DNA from 3 places in the Paenibacillus sp. B01 genome. Region 3 is predicted to be linked to each of the others. Evidence: riboswitches for the same ligand, from Rfam matches in the RefSeq annotation. Region 3 holds a riboswitch; each other region holds the start of a gene.

Region 1 (5,770 bases), 1.2 Mb from region 3:
CGTGCTGAGCGCGATCTCGTTCGGCGTCTTCTGCCGCTTCGCTCCCTCGACGAGAGCGATCATGCGGTCAAGGAACGACTCGCCCGGATCGCTCGTCATGCGGACGCGGATCGAGTCGCTGAGCACCTTGGTCCCTCCGGTAACGGAGGAGAAGTCGCCTCCCGCCTCCTTGATGACCGGAGCGGACTCGCCGGTGATCGCGGACTCGTCGACGGACGCGAGTCCCTCGATGACCTCGCCGTCGCCGGGAATCCACTGGCCGGCCTCGACGCGCACGACATCGCCCTTGCGCAGCTCGCTCGCCGGCACCTCCTTGAGGCCCGCCGAGCCGCTCTCGCGGAAGGCGACGACGTCGCGCTTGGAGCGCTTGAGCGAGTCGGCCTGCGCCTTGCCGCGGCCTTCCGCCAGCGCCTCCGCGAAGTTCGCGAACAGCAGCGTCACCAGCAGGATCGCGGCGACGACGACGTTGAACCAGGCCGGCGTGCCGCCCCCGAACGCATCCGGGACGACGGCGAGCAGCAGCGTGACGGCGAAGCCGATCTCGACGACGAACATGACCGGGTTGCGGACCATCACCCGCGGATCCAGCTTCAGGACCGATTCCTTCAGAGCCTGGCGGACGATCGGTCCGCCAAGCGTCGATCTATTTTGGCTCATGGCTAGCTCTCCTCTTTTCTGTCCGTTCGGCTATGGCTTCAGCGTCAGCTGCTCGGCGATCGGCCCCAGCACGAGGCTCGGGAAGTACGTCAGCGCGCCGACGATGAGCACGGTGCCGAGAAAGACGGCGCCGAACGTAGCCGAATCGGTGCGGAACGTGCCGATCGTCTCCGGCACGGCCTTTTTGGCGGCGAGCGAGCCCGCGACCGCAAGCAGCGTGATGATGGAGACGTACCGCCCCAGATACATGACGATGCCGGTGCTGAGGTTCCAGAACGGCGTATTGTCGCCTAGTCCCTCGAAGCCGGAGCCGTTGTTGGCCGCGGACGACGTGAACTCGTAGAGCGCCTGGGTAAGGCCATGGTAGCCCGGGTTCGAGATCGTATCGGGATAAGCATAAAGAGCGGCGGCCGTCGGCAGCAGGATGAGCGCCGGCTGCACGAGCAGCGTCAGCGCGATCAGCTTCATTTCGCGACCCTCCAGCTTCTTGCCGAGAAACTCCGGCGTCCGGCCGACCATCAGGCCGGAGAGGAACACCGCCATCAGCGCGTACAGCAGCACGTTCATGAGGCCGACGCCGGAGCCGCCGAACACGGTGTTCAGCATCATGTTCATGAGCGGCACCATGCCGCCGAGCGGCGTGAACGAGTCGTGCATCGAGTTGACGGCGCCGGTTTCGGAGGCGGTCGTCACGACTGAATAGAGCGCGGATTGCGGCACGCCGAAGCGGGTTTCCTTTCCTTCCATGCTTCCTTGGCCGGAATCATAGCCGAGCGCCGCGATCGCGGGGTTCGCCTCCTGCTCGGCCGTCAGCGAGACGCCCAGCATGACGACGAATAGCAGCGCCATGGAGACGAACAGCACCCGCCCCTGCTTCGGGTTGCCGACGAGCTTGCCGTACGCGAACGGCAGCGCCGTCGGCACGAGCAGCATGAGCAGCATCTGCAGCAGGTTGCTGATCGCGTCGGGGTTTTCGAACGGATGCGCGGAGTTGACGCCCATATGGCCGCCGCCGTTGTTGCCGAGCTCCTTGATGGCGAGCAGCGAGGCGACCGGACCGCGCGCGATCGTCTGCTCCCCGCCCTCCAGCGTCTGCGCGGCGGCAGACGGCTCCAGCGTCTGCGGCACGCCGAGCGCGACGAAGACGAGCGCCAGCACAAAAGCGATCGGCAGCAGCACCCGCGTGATCGAGCGAACGAGATCGACGAAGAAATGGCCCATCGGCTTGCCGGCCAGCCCTCTCATGAACGCCATCGCCGCGCACAGCCCCGTCGCCGGCGAGACGAACATCATGAACACGATCGCGATCATTTGGGACAGATAGGATAAGCCGCTTTCGCCGCTGTAATGCTGCAGGTTCGTATTGGTCATGAAGCTGATCGTCGTGTTGAACGCGAGCCGCGGCTCCATGTTCGCGATCCCGCTCGGATTGAGCGGGAGATAGGCTTGCGTGCGGAAGACGGCGTAGACGAGCAGCAGCATGACTCCGTTGCTGACGATCAGCGCCGCGGCGTAGGCTTTCCAGCTCTGGCTTCCGGGGCGGATGCCCCCGAGGCGGTAGATCAGCCGCTCCGCCGGGCCGAAGACGCGGTCGAGGCCGGTCGGCTCCAGGCTGTAGGCCCGATAGAGATACAGTCCCGCCGGCTTGGCCAGCAGCAGCACGAGCAGCAGCGTGATTGCGATGGATAGTCCTGCCATCATGGGAGGTGGCTCCTTCTTGGGTCAGAATTGGTCGGGGTGAAGCAAGACGTAGACGAGGTAGAGGAACACGGCCGCGACGACAACCCACAGGAGCGCGATCATCGTTCCTCGCGTCCTTCCTGCGCCTGCTTGCCGCACCAGGCGAGCAGGCCGAGCATCGCGGCGGTCAATCCGATCAGCAAGGCGAGCATGCCGATATCCATCATGTGAATGGCTCCTTTTCCTTGTCTTGGCGGGCTTCGTCCTGAATGAGGTAAAAGACGTCCTGCCCGTTTGTATGAATGACATAATCCGCTCCGAGCGACTTGTAGACGCCGCCCGAGCCGCGGCCTTGCGTGACGACGAAGATGCTGCGGCCGGTCCAGCCGCGGAAAATCTGCACATAGCGGCAGCAGAGAGCGAGGCTGCTCTCGAACAGGTAGACGTTGCCGCATCGGCATTCAGGCGCCGGATTGCGGTCCTTTTCGGCCGTATCGATTTGCATGATTCGACCTAAGCCGAGGCGCTCCAGCCGCTGCCTTTCGCGGCGGCTGTTGACGACTGCGGCGCAAGGAATCCGCATGCGCTTCAGCTGCATCAGGAAGCGTTCGCCGGCCGCCGTGGCCGGCGAGACGAGTATCGTTTCGGGATCGAGATCCATGGTGGTTCTCCTTCGGGTGGCGAGGGCGGCGGACGGCTGCGGACCGGGATCCGCTTCGGAAAAAAGCGCGCAAAAAACCACAGAGGCAGCGGCCCCTGTGGTCTTGGTCAGATCACAAGCGTCATCATCCTCTCTCCCGATCGGAGCACGGCGCGCTATGGCGCGCGCCGCCTCCTGCGCTTACGAGGTTAGCTGTCGGATTCGGACGGTGAGAGTCGCCCTACCCGAGGCAGACGGATTCCATGGATCCGCTCCCCCGGGATTCACCCCTGGAGCTGCGGCGGCCGACTCTCACATCGGCGGCCGCAGGCTCCGCTTGGTTCCCCCGTTTTCCATTTCGGAAACTCAGCGTTGTCAAAAGCTGGTCTGGCTAGCTGAGACGAATCTTACACCCGGACTTTTCGGAAAGTAAAGCCGGGCCAGCGGCGAAAATCCGGCCGCGATCGCGCTTGTCGAGCAAGAAAGGCCGATCGATCTCCATTTCTCTCTCTGAATCTCGCTCATTCTCTCGAATTCATCTCGACGCATGCCAAAAACCCGCCTCCATCGCCGATTTCATTCTCGGCAAACGAAGGCGATGGTCGCGCTTACATGAAGCGGGACGGCTGAATTCCGCCTGCGCCGCCTTTTACAGACCGCCCTCTCGTCGCGTAGGATGAGCAGCAAAAAAAAGTGAAGGAGCAATTGCCATGCCCAAATCGGAACACATCCTCGTCTGCCTGTCGTACGGCCCGCACGGAGAGCGCCTCATCCGCCGCGGCGCCGAGCTTGCCGCGGCGGCGGGCAGCCGCTTGGTCGTCCTGAGCGTGGTGTCGGACGTCGAGGCGGCGCCCGGCTCGGCGCAGGAGGAATGGCAGCGCGTCTGGCGCGACGCCGCGGCCGAAGCAGGCGCGGAATTCCGGGCGGTGCCGTCCGCAGGCCGCAAGGCCGTCGACGTCATCGCCCATACGGCGATGATCGAGCGCATGACGCAGATCGTCGTCGGACAGCCCGTGCCGACGCGCTGGGAGGAGCGGTTCCACGCCTCCTTCGTCGACGCGCTGCTGCGCCGGATCGGCCAGACCGATCTGCATGTCGTCGCCGTGCAGCGGCTGGACGAGGAGCTGGAGCGGACCCATGAGCGCGGCGTCCGCGTCGCGGTCGCCGCGCGGGACGGCGGCTACGTCATCCAGAGGACCTTGGACAAGAATGGATGCTCCGGCGTCTTTTTCCGCAGCCGCGATACCGAGTTCGAGCATGGCCTGCTGAAGCTCAAGGACGGCAGCAGCCGCAGCCGCGCCTTCAAGGTGCGTCACGGCGCCGTCGTCGATCCCGAATTCCCGGCCTTCTGGCGGAGCAGAAGCTAGGGCGTGTTTGCATAACCCGAAGCGGGATTGCAAACACGCCCTAAGGAGACGTTTTTACGCGATTTTTATTTGGCAGACCGGGTCGCCGGGCGTAAGATCAGCTTAACGAATCCATCCAGCCCGTGAACTCCAGCTCGTCGTACCGGTAGAACTGATCCAGAATCCGCTCGCGATCGTCGAGGAACAGCCCGCCCGCGACCTCCGACACGAGCTTCGGTATCGCATGGCGCATGCCCGACAGCGCGGAGGCGGATAGGCCGCAGCTGATCATCGCGGAGTAGTTGAACGTGTGGAGGCCGTGCAGCCGCGACGCGCCCTCCTCGTCCCGGCTCGTGAAGGCGAAGCCCGGCGTCAAATACGGATGGGCGTCGAGCACGGGGCTCGCGATGTCCGCCGGCGCCTCGTACCGGTCGCCCCAGCGGGCGATATGGCGCTCGACCAGCCGCAGCTCGGGACGCAGCGCCGGGTCGGTCAGCAGCCCGGTGCTGACGACGAGGAAGTCGAACGCCTCCTCGCCCTGCGGCGTCGTCACGACGGCCCGCTCTCCTTCCGTCCGCACCGCGAGCCAAGGCGCTCCGACGTGGAGCCGGAAGCCCGGCCAGGCGGCCGCCCGCTGGAACGTGTCGTTCGTCGGCGGCTGGTTGTGCTTGAAGAAATGCGCCATGACGGCGTACTTGTCCTCGTCGGACAGCCGCGGGAAATGCTCGATCATGCCCGAGTGCTCCATCTGCCGGATCGGATTGATGCGCGGCAGCTCCGGCCGGCGGACGAATACATGCGCCTCCGCGACGCCCGCGGCCAAGGCGAAGCTGGCGTTGTCGAACGCCGACGCGCCTCCGCCGAGCACGGCGATCCGCTTGCCGCGCAGCGCCTCGAAGTCAATCGCCTCGGACGTATGCGCGTACAGCTCGCGCGGCACATGGCGCGACACGAGCGGCGGCACATGCCACTCCCCGCCGCCCTGGATGCCGGTCGCGAGGATGACCTTGCGGGCGAGCAGCTGCGGAGCCGGCGCGCCGGGGCCTTCGAGATGGAGCCGGTAAAGGCCCTTCTCCAGCGGCTCGACGAGCGTCAGCCGCGTCTCGTTGACGACAGGCAGGTTCAGCACCCGGCGGTACCAGCGCAAGTAGCTCATCCAGTCCCCGCGCGGAATTTTGTCGATCGCCTCCCAGCCCTCCTCGCCTGCCTGCGCCTCCCACCAGGCGCGGAACGTGAGCGACGGAACGCCGAGATCGATGGACGGCAGATGCTTGGGCGTGCGGAGCGTGTTCATGCGAGCGTACGTTTCCCACGGTCCTTCCTTGCCCTCCGGATTCTCGTCGAGGATGATGACGTTCGAGACGCGTTCCTTCATTAAGGCAAATGCGGCTCCGAGTCCGCTCTGGCCGCCGCCGATGATGGCGACGTCATGCACATGGCCCTCGTC
Region 2 (5,770 bases), 3.9 Mb from region 3:
GCGTGCGGTTGAAGCTGCGGTAGATGCACTGCGGCAGCCCTTCATGGGCGAACACTTTTTTCATCGTGATTTTGTCCATGCCGACCGCCGAGGCGAGCACGCCCGCGCCGACGTACGGGATGTTGGCCATCTCGAGCAGCCCCTGGATCGTGCCGTCCTCGCCGAAGGTGCCGTGCAGCAGCGGGAAGATGACGTCGACCGCCTTCTCCGGCGCGGCGGCGGCGGCCGCCGCCTGCAGCGCCGACTCGCCGGCCGGCGCAGGGGCCAGGCCGCGGAATACCGGCGCGAGCGCCAGGCTGCTGTCGCCGCCTTCCAGCTTCAGCTGCTCCACGCTGTCCGGAGCCGCGAGCAGCACGCCTGCCGAGCGCCATTCGCCCGTTTTGGTGATGTAGAAGGGCTGAATCTCGTATTTGCCGAAATCGAACGCCCCCATGACCGCCAGCGCCGTCTGCAGCGACACCTCATGCTCCCCCGACTTGCCTCCGTAGACCAGTCCGACGCGAATCTTCTCTCCCATGATGTTAGCCCTCCGGTACCCTCTAGAAATTAGGATGCCAACAACCGGGTCCGCCCATGCGGACCGGCTGCCGGCATCCTGGCCGTGCTACATGCTGTCGCTCAAATGATAGAACCGGTAGCGGGTCTGCTCCGTCCACGCGTACGAATCCTTGTAGTCCCAGTAGCGGTGGCGGCTCGGCACCGTATTGGCGTTGACGAGCGGCATGCCGTCCCCGTCGAACGCCGTCACGACCGTCGTATGCTGGAAGCGGCCGTCGCCGTTCCAGTCGTAGGTGATCACGTCGCCGAGCTCCAGCTCCGCCGCGCTCTCCACCGGCGTCGCCCGCATGCCGGACGAGCGCGGAAAGCTCAAGTAGAGCTGGAACGCGTTGGACACGGCCCAGCTGTAGCTCCACTGCTCCTGGCCGCCCGTCCGTCCCTTGTACCACCAGCCGGATTCCCTTTTCCCAGTATAGTTCATCGGCGCTTCCCCTGCAAAGACGCACTGCGACACATAATTGGTGCAGTTGACCTCGAATTCCTCGTAAGCGGGATTCGGCTCGTTCCACCACTGGTCCGCGTAGGCCGCGACCAGCTCGCGCCGGTACCGGGCGGCGCGGGAGCGGGTGTTGATGCGCGGAACGACGCCATAGTTAAGGAAAGGACGCGGCGCGCCGGGCGGCTGGATGCCGCTGCCGCCGCCGTTGCCGTAGGAGCGGTGCTCGGCGAGCGCGCTGTCCGCCGCGGCATGGCCGTAGCGCGGCCGCCGCTCGCCGACGAGCGGCTCGACCCGCGTCAGCCGCCAGCTCCCGTCCGCGCCGGCCGGTGCGAGCCATATCCGCTCGCGCTCGATCCGCTCCTCCGTATACTGGCGGCCTTTGTGCTGGACATGCCGCTTCAGATGCAGCTGGAGCACGACCGACACCTCCGCGCCGGATTCGTTGACCTTGACCAGCGCGGCCCGCGTCTCGCATTGGGAGGTGAGCAGATCCCGCTCCTCGGCCCGCTCTCGCTGCCGCTGGAGCCGGTGCAGCAGGCGCAGCCGATGGTCCGCGTCCGTCATGATTCCGGCGAGCGCGCTGTCGCGCAGCTCCACCTCGGCCTGGTTGCAGGCCTGCACATAATGCTGCACGGCGCCGCGCCAGCCTGCGGGCGGCTCGCTCCGTCGCTCCTCCCCGCCGGCATCGGCTTGCGGAGGCCTTTTTCCCACCTTGATCCGCGCCATCCTTCCCCATCCTCTCCGAAGCGCTATTTCTCCATCTTAATTTCCATCCTATGACGGATGCGCTCCGGATTATGATCCTTTTCCATGAGAGCGCTTTAGAGCGACGATGGGTCCGCATGGACGAGTTCCCGACAGCATTTCATCGAATTTTCGCTAAATATAGCCTTTTACAAGACAGGCCGGCCTGAAGTATGATAAAGTTCAGCACATTTCTATTCTGCTGAATTCCACGAAAGTGGAAGCGGGGGAACCAACCGCAGGCGCCTTGTCGCGCCTGCCGGGGTGAATCCGGCGCGCACCCGACGCGCGGCTGCCGAAGCCGCCGCGGACTGCGCCTGGTAGGGCTACTCTCTTGGCCCGAATCCGTCAGCTAACCCCGTAAGCAACCAAAGGAGAGGTTCGACCATGTCTTTGCAGGAACGCTTCACCGGCGGTCCGGAGCCGAGACGGCTGCGAGCCGTCCACCGCTCCGCCGCCTGTTGCGCCGAGCAGGAAATCGCCTGCTCCGCCTCGCTGCCGCTTCCGGTCGTACTGGATGCGTCCGAGGTCATCGAGGAGGCGGGGCACGACGCCCGCCACGCTGCTCTTCTGGTCGAGGAGCCGCTCGCTCCCGACCGCCGCATCCGCCGCATCGACCTGTTCATCAGCCGCACCACGGCGATGCTTGCAGGCGGCAGCGGCGACTATCTGGTCGCGCTTCATCTTTATGCAGGCTCAAGCCTGCACCGTGCCGTCGTCACGATGTCCTACTCCGAGGCTCCCGCCGACTGGCAGAGCTGGAGCGGCTGGTTCCAATCGTTCGTCGGCGTTCCGAGCGACGAGGTCATGTCGGTGCTCTATTATGACGCCGAGTGGATCAGCGATCATCGGGACCGTCTTTTGCGCAAGGCTCTGGAGCCCGGCTCCAGAGAAGCGATGCCCTTTCCCGCCACCGCCTTCTGGAGAAGGCACTACCTCATCGAATCTTCCGACATCCATATCCAGCACTCGATGTAATCCAGGCAACCCGCTGATCCCTGCCGCATGATCCGCTCATGCAGGAAGCCCCCGAAGGGCCATGTCCCTCGGGGGCTTCGCTGCGTTCATGGGGTTGAAAACAGGGACGAAGCGGAGCCGGCTCCGCTTCGTCCCGTTCATTCCGCTGCGCCCTGCTTTACGCGTGGCTCAGCTCCAGCTCCTCTTCCTCGTCGCGGTTGTAGCTCTCGCGGTCGAACTCGTCTTCCGACACGGCGACGAGCAGCGACGACACGGTCGTGCCGGTCGCGTTGACCGCCGTGCGGCCCATGTCGACGACGGCGTCGATCGCGAGCACGAGGCCGAGCCCTTCCAGCGGCAGGCCGAGCGCGGTCAGGACGACCGTCGTCGAGATCGACGCCGGTCCCGGCACGCCGGCGACGCCGATCGAGGAGATCGTGCTGACGAGCACGATCAGGATGTAGTCGGAGATGCCGAGCGGCACGCCGTACACCTCGGCGACGAAGATCGCCACGACCGCCGGCCAGACGCCGCCGCAGCCGTTCATGTTCATCGTCGCGCCGAGCGGCGCGACGAAGCTGGCGATGCGCGGCGACACGCGCAGCCGCTTGGTGATGACCTCCAGGTTGACCGGCAGCGTCGCGTAGCTGCTGCGCGTCGTGAAGGCGACGGCGATCGTCGGGTAGATCTTGCGCAGGAACTTGAACGGATTGAGCTTCGCCCAGAACGTGACGAGCGAGCCGAACGTCAGGATGAAGTGCAGCAGCAGCGCGACATACGTCGCGAGAATGAGGCTGATGAGCGGCTTGAGCGTATCGAAGCCGTAGCGCGCGGCCATCGAGCCGATCAGCGCATACACGCCGTATGGCGTCAGGCGGATGATGTACTTGGTCACCTGGTTCATGACCTGCTTGAGCGATTCGATGACTTGGCGCACCGGCTCGGCCGCCTCCGGCTTGCGCGAGCTGAGCTGCACGATGGCGACGGCGATGAAGATCGCGAAGATCAGCACCGGCACGACCTTGGCGTCGGCCATGTCGCCGATCGGGTTGGACGGCACGAGGTTCAGGATGACCTCGGAGAACGTCGGAATCGTCCGCGCCTCATACCCTTCCGGCGTCTCCTGGGCGATGCCCGAGCCCGGGTTGAACGCCAGCGCCACGAGCAGGCCGATCAGCGCTGCCACGCCGGTCGTGCCGATGAAGAGCAGGATCGTCTTGGTGCCGATCTTGCGCAGCTGCCCGAGGCTCGAGATCGACGAGATGCTGGAGACGACCAGCACGGCGACGAGCGGGATGACGAGCATTTTGATGAGGTTGACGTAAATGGAGCCGAGCGTGCTGATGCTCGTGGCGTCGATCTCCAAGGAGTTCAGCGTCACGCCGACGACGAGGCCTATGCCGAGCGCGAGCAGCACCCGATAGCCGAAGCCGACGCGGCGCCGCGCCAGCCAGACGAGCAGTCCGATGACGATGAGGGAGACAAGCAGGCTGATCCAGTTCGTCTGGAACGCATGCACGAGGTTGTTGTTTTCAGGCAATGAGTCCATCCCCTTCATATCCTAGTGATTTACTATGCTATAGTATACTAGCGAGGTTGACTTCTTATGTCAACGTTTATTTAGCCCGTGAATAATAATTGGCATGAAGCTTCGACGCCTCCAGCTCGCCGAATCAAGGCACTCCAAGCTCCCGCGCCAAAAAACCCGCAGAGCCCGGCGCCTTCACAGGCCGCCTCTGCGGGTAATAGGAAACCGGATCGGCGCCGCATCCCTGTGCAGACGCCATAATCGAGGGCGCTCAGCCCGGCAGCATCGCGCCCATGCGCGTCGCCGACTGGACGACGAGCGCCGACTGCTCGCGTATGATGGCCGGCGTGAAGCGCGCGGCCGGTCCCGATACGGACAGCGCCGCCGCCAGCCGACCGCTGCGGTCGAACACCGGAGCCGACAGCGCCGCCGCTCCCGGCTCGCGCTCCTCCATGCTCGTCGCGTAGCCGAGCCGACGGATCTCCTCCAGCTGCTCGCGGAACGACTGCGGGTCGATTCCTTGCGGCAGCGCCTCCAAGGACATCATCTGCGCCGCCAGCGCCGGCTCGGCAAAAGCGATGAGCACCTTGCTCGAGGCTCCGACGTACAGCGGCAGCCGCACGCCGACCGGCGCCACGCGCCGGATCGCCTGGTTGCTCTGCACGGCCTGGATGCGGATCCGCTCGCTGCCGTCCCGCACGTACAGGCTCACCGTCTCCCCGAGCGTGTCGCGCAGCCTCTCCATCTCCGGCAGGCAGATGACCGCCGGGTCGCCCGACCGCGACCGATGCGCCGACAGCTCCCAGATGCGCATGCCGAGCCGGTAGCGCTCGGAGCTGCGGTCGCGCTCGAGGAAGCCCTTGTCCTCCAGCGTCGCCAGCATCCGGTGTACGGTGCTCTTGTGCAGCCCGACCCGCTCCGCGATCTCGGTCATCGGCAGGTCGCTCTCCGTCGTAAAGCAGAGCAGGATATCCAGCGCCCTCTCGACGGCCCTTACATTCGATTTTCCATCCTCGGCCTTGCCGCTACGGGACGGTTCCATGCGCTCACCTGCTTTCTTTCCGGGGCGGAGAAGGCCATGACGCTCCTCCGTTCTCATTGAGAATCATTATCATTATAGGGGAGAAAGCGGAGTCCGTCTACCCCGATTCGGTTTCATTCAGTGAAACTAAGATTCTCCTAGTATAACTCGTTTCCTTTATCTCGTAAAGAAACGGCTTCATTTTACGGCAACATTACAAGTGCTTAACAATTGCTCGACATGAATTGACAGCCCGGACAATAGACGCATACAGTAGTAGTACATAGGATCTAGAACGCTTACAAAACAAGGGAGGGGAAGACGAAATGAGCAGCTCTGCCCTGCATACGCCGCTGAACTCGCCGCTGCAGCTGGACCCGTCCCTCTCTTCCGTGCTTCCTCGCCGCGACACGCGCCGCAATGCGCTCGTAGCCGCCGTGTCGGCCGGCGCCGCCCTGCTGCTGCTGCTGATTGTCGCCTTCCACGGCTATATCGCCTGGATGGTCGCGTATCCCTATGTCGC
Region 3 (5,770 bases):
TTGGAATGGGCGCACCCTCGAGTGGCAGACAACCACGGCGGTGCCGCCGCATTACAATTTTGCTCTTGTGCCGGAGGTCAAAGGGCTAGATGCTTTCTGGCTTATGAAGAAAACCAAAAAAGGTGGGGAGCACAACCCTAAAGCTCTTCAACCTATTCATATGCCTAGTAACTCAGGCAAACCATTTGTCATGAGTATCTTTTTCTTTATAAGCGGTTTTGGACTTGTGTTTGAATGGTTTTGGATGGCGATTGCAGGTGCACTTGGTGTCGTCGTAGTGATGATTCTACGATCGTGTGATTTTGATAAGGGTTATTATGTCAGCGTGGAGGAAATTGAACGCGATCATCAAAGATAGGGGGATTTCCATGGGATCAACGGAGCACTCAAACGGTCAGCAAGTAGGGCCGTTAGAATATCAATCGGAAACAAGCAGGCTTAATATACTTGGATTTTGGATCTTTCTTGGGGCTGAGATCGCACTATTTGCTACCTTATTCGCAACGTATGCTGTGTTGACCGATCGAACAGCAAATGGTCCTACAGCTTCAGAACTGTTTGAAATGAAAGGGGTATTCATTCAAACGTTTCTGCTGCTTACAAGCAGCTTTACATGCGGTTTAGCGATCCATCAAATGCGTAAACAGAACTTAAAAGGCTTGGTTGCATGGCTGCTGGTAACCCTTGGCCTGGGGGCTGGTTTTTTAGGATACGAGATTTATGAATTCGTCAACTATATTCATGAAGGCGCCACACTGGGTACCAGTGCATTCTGGTCTGCATTTTTTGTTCTTGCCGGCACGCATGGCGTACATGTTACTTTCGGTATAGGCTGGATGATACTCATACTATTGCAACTGTGGAGAAAGGGACTGACACCCGAAACCTCATCCAAAGTATTTATTTCAAGCTTATATTGGCACTTTCTTGATGTGGTGTGGATATTCATATTCACAGGAGTCTACCTGACAGGAATGGTGAACAATGGATAATGAGAAGGCTGTAGCATCAATAAAGGTTCACAAAGGTTTTCCGTGGAGCCACTTAATTGGCTATTTGTTCTCAATTTTACTTACTGTACTTGCTTTAATTGTTACGTTCGGATCGAGTTTTTCTACTTCAACGATTCTGGTCATCATTTATAGTTTTGCATTCTTGCAAGCCGCTCTTCAGTTATTGATGTTCATGCATATAACGGAAAGCGCAAATAGCAAGATACAAACCAGCACGATTTTATTCGCAGTCTTTATTGCGATCACAGTCGTTGCAGGTTCGGTATGGGTACTAGCCTCAGGACACTCTTAAATTACCCGGCTCTTTGTCTATCCAACTGGACATGCTAAAATGAGAGAAAGCTGTTCGGGAGGAAAAGAGAATTGCGAATAAATAAATACAACGTTAATGAAGAAGGCTTGCATCGATTTTTTGGCTCACTTGAAGCCAAGATTATGGAGATTATTTGGCAGAAAGAGAAACTGACCATCAAACAATTGCATGAAATTATAAACCAAGAAGATCCCATCTCCTTAACTGCCGTAATGACGGTCATGATTCGTTTAGCGGAAAAGGGACATCTTCGAAAAGAAACGAGTGGCGGCGGACGGAATAAATTGACCTTTTTTTATCCAGTACAAAATAAGGACCAGTTTATTATGGAACAAACCAAAGCCGTTACTGAAGGGCTATTTCAGGATTTTGATGCGCTGATCGTAAGTCATTTTCTGGATCGTATTGACCAGGTGGATTCACTATTAATAGACAAACTACGTGATAAGCTAAGTGAACTCGACGACAGGAATGAAGGTAATCATGATTAAGAAACCGAGAAACATTTTGATCCTGCTTTTCTGTATTGTGGGTTGGGTGGTCTATCAGATGGGATCTAGTGTACTTCATCAGCTGCGAGACGTTCCGGAAAGCACGGATTTGTTACACTGGATAGGGCAGGTTATGTTTGATATTTTCAGCAACCATATGCTTTATGAAAGACTTTTTAATGGACTTATCCTATACTCTTCGGCAGTATTCTTTTACCATCTGATTTCACAAGCAGTGTTACATTTTCGCCTGGAATTATCAATGAGAAGATTCTCGAATCATGAGTTGTCCAGAGAGTGGCAAGCTTTATTCCCTGAGGAAAATATGAGGATTACTGTCATATCGACCCCCTCCTTTGTTGCCATGGCGGTGGGCGCATTGAAACCGAAAATCGTATTATCGACCGGAGCAATTGAAGTGCTTGGGAAAAATGAACTTCAAGCCATCATTTGGCATGAAGTTTACCACTGTCGTTTTTATCATCCCTTGCAAAACCTTATACTAACGCTTACTAGGAAGAGCTTTATGTATTTGCCCGTTATCGAGGCTTTGGTGAAATATTACTCCGTATGGATGGAATTAATGGCAGACCGATATGCGATGCGTCAAATGAACAGTGCGAAGCCACTGGGGAATGCGCTGCTAGTTTTACTTCACCACCAGAACCAAACAGTAGCAACGAAAGGTACAGTTTATTTTGCTGAAGATGCCGTGAACTTCAGGATTAAACAGATTTTAGATCCTTCGAGTAGCTTGCAGATAACGATCGTTACTAAAAGGCAAATGATGTTATCAATACCTGTCTTGATTATAGTGTTGATCATCCCTTTTTTGAGTCATGTCTAGATTAGGAGCAGAACCTTAAGAGTCCGACAAGAATCTGACAGGTTCTGATCTGGATTGACGAAAATGAAAGGATTCTAATCATAAGTAGAAAGGAAAAGGGGGGAATTAGATCGAATTAAACTACATATCGTAGAATAATTAATGCTTAATTCTCAGTATCTGAGAAGCCGGGGAACCATTAATAATGTGGGTGAATTAATTCTTTGGAATTATAGGGTACCTTCAACCGAACCCTTAAGCTAACTCGGTAGGCTGCGAAGGGAGAAAGGGCATTGCAGAAGGCATTATCAGTAATTGCAATTTGTATGGCATTGATTTTTGGAGGGCAGCAAACATTCGCTGCAGAAGGGGATTTGCAAGATGCAGTTGATGAAGTGCTTGGGGTTCCTTATAAATGGGGAGGGACGAGCTCAGCTGGTTTTGACTGTTCGGGATTTATAATATATATATTCAAGCAGTATGAGATTAAACTGCCACGAACTTCTCAAACGCAAGCTAAAGAAGGCGTTGAGGTTGCTAAAGAGGACCTAAAACAGGGTGATCTTGTGTTTTTTAATACGAGTGGAAAGGGGATTTCTCACGCTGGTATTTATTTAGGCGGAGGGAAATTTGCTCACTCATCCAGCAGTAAAGGAGTCATCGTGAGCAAGATGAGTGATTCCTATTATGAATCCCGTTATGTCACCGCACGCCGGGTCATTTCCTCCACATAATGGCAGAAATGCAGTTCTTCGGCGCGAACGAAGAACTGCATTTTTATTTCTACTTATATTACGTGATCTGGAGCTAGAGGGCAGTCATACAGGCTGGATTCCAACTGAATCGTGGCATGGTCAATATTAAATTTTTCATGTAAATCCGCTGAGCATCGCTTCATAAGTTCATCCCGATTAATTGAATCTGAAACGATCAGATGCACTGTTAAAGCATTTTCTGTCGTGCTTATTCCCCAAATGTGAAGATCGTGCGTATTGATGACGGAAGGAATCCTATCGAAATATTCCTTCACGAGTGAGTAGTTAATTCCACTGGGCACCGCATCTAAGGACAGATTAAACGATTCTTTTAATAACCCCCACGTACTTATGAATATAACAAGTACAATGACGAGGCTTATTACCGGATCAAGCCAAAGCCAGTTGGTCCACAATATAACGAATCCGGCAATAACGACACCTAGAGATACACCTGCATCAGCCGCCATATGTAGGAATGCGCCGCGGATATTGATATCTCCCTTGCTGCCGCTAAGGAACATGAGTGCAGTAAATGTGTTTATAATAATGCCTACTGTGGCAACCCAGATAACCGTGTTTCCAGTTACGGGCGCCGGATCACCAAAGCGTTGCAAAGCCTCCCAGGCAATTGCGCCAATAGCGACTAATAAAAAAATCGCATTGAATAAGGCCGCTAGGATGGAAGAACGTCTATAACCGTAGGTTCGACGTTTTGATGGTTCTTTTTTGGCAAGCAAACTTGCGATCCAAGAAAGAACAAGGGCAAGGACATCGCTTAGATTATGGCCGGCATCCGCGATTAAAGCAAGAGAATGGCTTAATACACCGTAGGTCGCTTCGGTAATCACAAAGGCAGTGTTCAATATAATACCAATGAGAAAAGCTTTATTATAATTGGCTGGGCCGTGAGCATGTCCAGCATGATCATGGGAGTGACCCATAGGTATCCACCTCTCTCAATAGCATGTTTAGAAATAATATACCCAACGAGAATTGGGTCTATTCAGCATTACTGTCCATCATATGAATATATGATTATTTATTACTTAGAAAGTCGGAAGGGGCATAACATGTACGGACAATCCTTAACAGTTCTTGTCGTTGACGATGAGGAACGAATCAGACGAGTTCTCCGAATGTACCTTCAGAAGGAGGGATACATCGTAAGGGAAGCAGTGGATGGCCAAACTGCACTCCAAATGGCCACTGAGGACAGGTATGATATTATTTTACTTGATGTCATGATTCCTGGAATGGATGGAATTAAAGTATGCAGCCATTTGCGAAGGATGAAGAATACCCCGATCATTATGTTGACAGCTAAAGGGGAAGAGGACAGTCGATTAAAAGCATTTAAAGCCGGGGCGGATGATTATGTTGTAAAGCCCTTTAGTCCGCGTGAAGTGATATATCGAGTTAGAGCGGTTCTGAAACGATCTTCAGGTCATGAGTTTCCCGTTAAACAATTAGAAAAGAATGTTGTCTATCCGTTCTTAGTGATTGAGGGAGATGCACGACGTGTGAGGGCTGCCGGGCAAGAAGTGCTCTTGACACCGAAAGAGTTTGATTTGCTGCATTATTTATCAAGAAGACCTGATAAAGTATTTTCGCGCGAAGAACTGCTTGCCGATGTTTGGCATTATGAGTACAGATATGATGTACGGACCGTTGATACACACGTAAAACGGATTCGAGAAAAGTTAAATCATTTTTCGCCAGATGCGGCTGCAATGATCGTAACGGTCTGGGGGGTTGGTTATAAGTTCATGAAATAACACTCGTTTAGGGGCGATAAGCGTGATTTATTATTATTTGATTGCTTTTGTGGCAATTATCCTAGATCAAACCCGCAAGTGGGCAGTAATCTCGTATATGGACAAAGGGGACAAGGATAAGTGATCATAAAAACGCAACGTGTAATAAGATTTGATGACGGTAGACGTATTCTTCTTATTTTTGAGTTGGGATGGACGGGATGATGCTGACCGCTAAAGGGGGTGAAGATTCCGGCTTGGTGCAGCGCGACAATCGCTCTGTAGAGCAGTTGAAATTCTGGCTTCGCTAATTACTCCCACATCCACACAACAGGTACCCACTCCTCGATTGATACCGTTTACCATAGCTTAGCTCCATCCGTAGCCACTACAATAATGGGATACCCTCTGCACATCTCCATCGGGCTTATCGCCAATTTTTACTCATTTGTATGAATACATTCTCATATGTTACAATTATTCTACTGGATGATTGAACGTTAAGTAAGGAGAGATACTTCTGTGCAAACTGGCAGAAATCAGAATGTTCAAAAATGGCTGTGGATTCTAACCTTATTAGGAGTCGTCGCTGCGATTCCGTTTGGTATTTCACGG

Evidence for each region. A riboswitch is a leader RNA that binds a small molecule or an ion and turns the genes downstream of it on or off. The one in region 3 is predicted to bind cyclic di-AMP.
Region 1: another riboswitch for cyclic di-AMP. It lies ahead of GE073_RS10385 (hypothetical protein); the one in region 3 lies ahead of GE073_RS05245 (C40 family peptidase).
Region 2: another riboswitch for cyclic di-AMP. It lies ahead of GE073_RS21890 (hypothetical protein); the one in region 3 lies ahead of GE073_RS05245 (C40 family peptidase).

What each region holds. Positions count from the first base shown of each region.
Region 1 is NZ_CP045802.1:2,427,851-2,433,620, reverse strand. It holds gene kdpB (potassium-transporting ATPase subunit KdpB) at 1-657, opposite strand, end outside; gene kdpA (potassium-transporting ATPase subunit KdpA) at 688-2,355, opposite strand; gene GE073_RS26050 (potassium-transporting ATPase subunit F) at 2,380-2,460, opposite strand; gene GE073_RS10385 (hypothetical protein) at 2,561-2,998, opposite strand; cyclic di-AMP (ydaO/yuaA leader) riboswitch at 3,161-3,359, opposite strand; gene GE073_RS10380 (universal stress protein) at 3,688-4,344, shown strand; gene GE073_RS10375 (FAD/NAD(P)-binding protein) at 4,442-5,770, opposite strand, start outside.
Region 2 is NZ_CP045802.1:5,102,882-5,108,651, forward strand. It holds gene GE073_RS21880 (D-alanine--D-alanine ligase) at 1-517, opposite strand, end outside; gene GE073_RS21885 (amidase domain-containing protein) at 605-1,723, opposite strand; cyclic di-AMP (ydaO/yuaA leader) riboswitch at 1,932-2,123, shown strand; gene GE073_RS21890 (hypothetical protein) at 2,129-2,719, shown strand; gene GE073_RS21895 (dicarboxylate/amino acid:cation symporter) at 2,877-4,247, opposite strand; gene GE073_RS21900 (IclR family transcriptional regulator) at 4,498-5,268, opposite strand; gene GE073_RS21905 (alpha/beta hydrolase) at 5,574-5,770, shown strand, end outside.
Region 3 is NZ_CP045802.1:1,192,041-1,197,810, forward strand. It holds gene qoxB (cytochrome aa3 quinol oxidase subunit I) at 1-358, shown strand, start outside; gene qoxC (cytochrome aa3 quinol oxidase subunit III) at 369-992, shown strand; gene qoxD (cytochrome aa3 quinol oxidase subunit IV) at 985-1,305, shown strand; gene GE073_RS05235 (BlaI/MecI/CopY family transcriptional regulator) at 1,377-1,817, shown strand; gene GE073_RS05240 (M56 family metallopeptidase) at 1,810-2,664, shown strand; cyclic di-AMP (ydaO/yuaA leader) riboswitch at 2,797-2,933, shown strand; gene GE073_RS05245 (C40 family peptidase) at 2,970-3,377, shown strand; gene GE073_RS05250 (cation diffusion facilitator family transporter) at 3,431-4,342, opposite strand; gene GE073_RS05255 (response regulator transcription factor) at 4,472-5,176, shown strand; gene GE073_RS05260 (DUF5693 family protein) at 5,678-5,770, shown strand, end outside.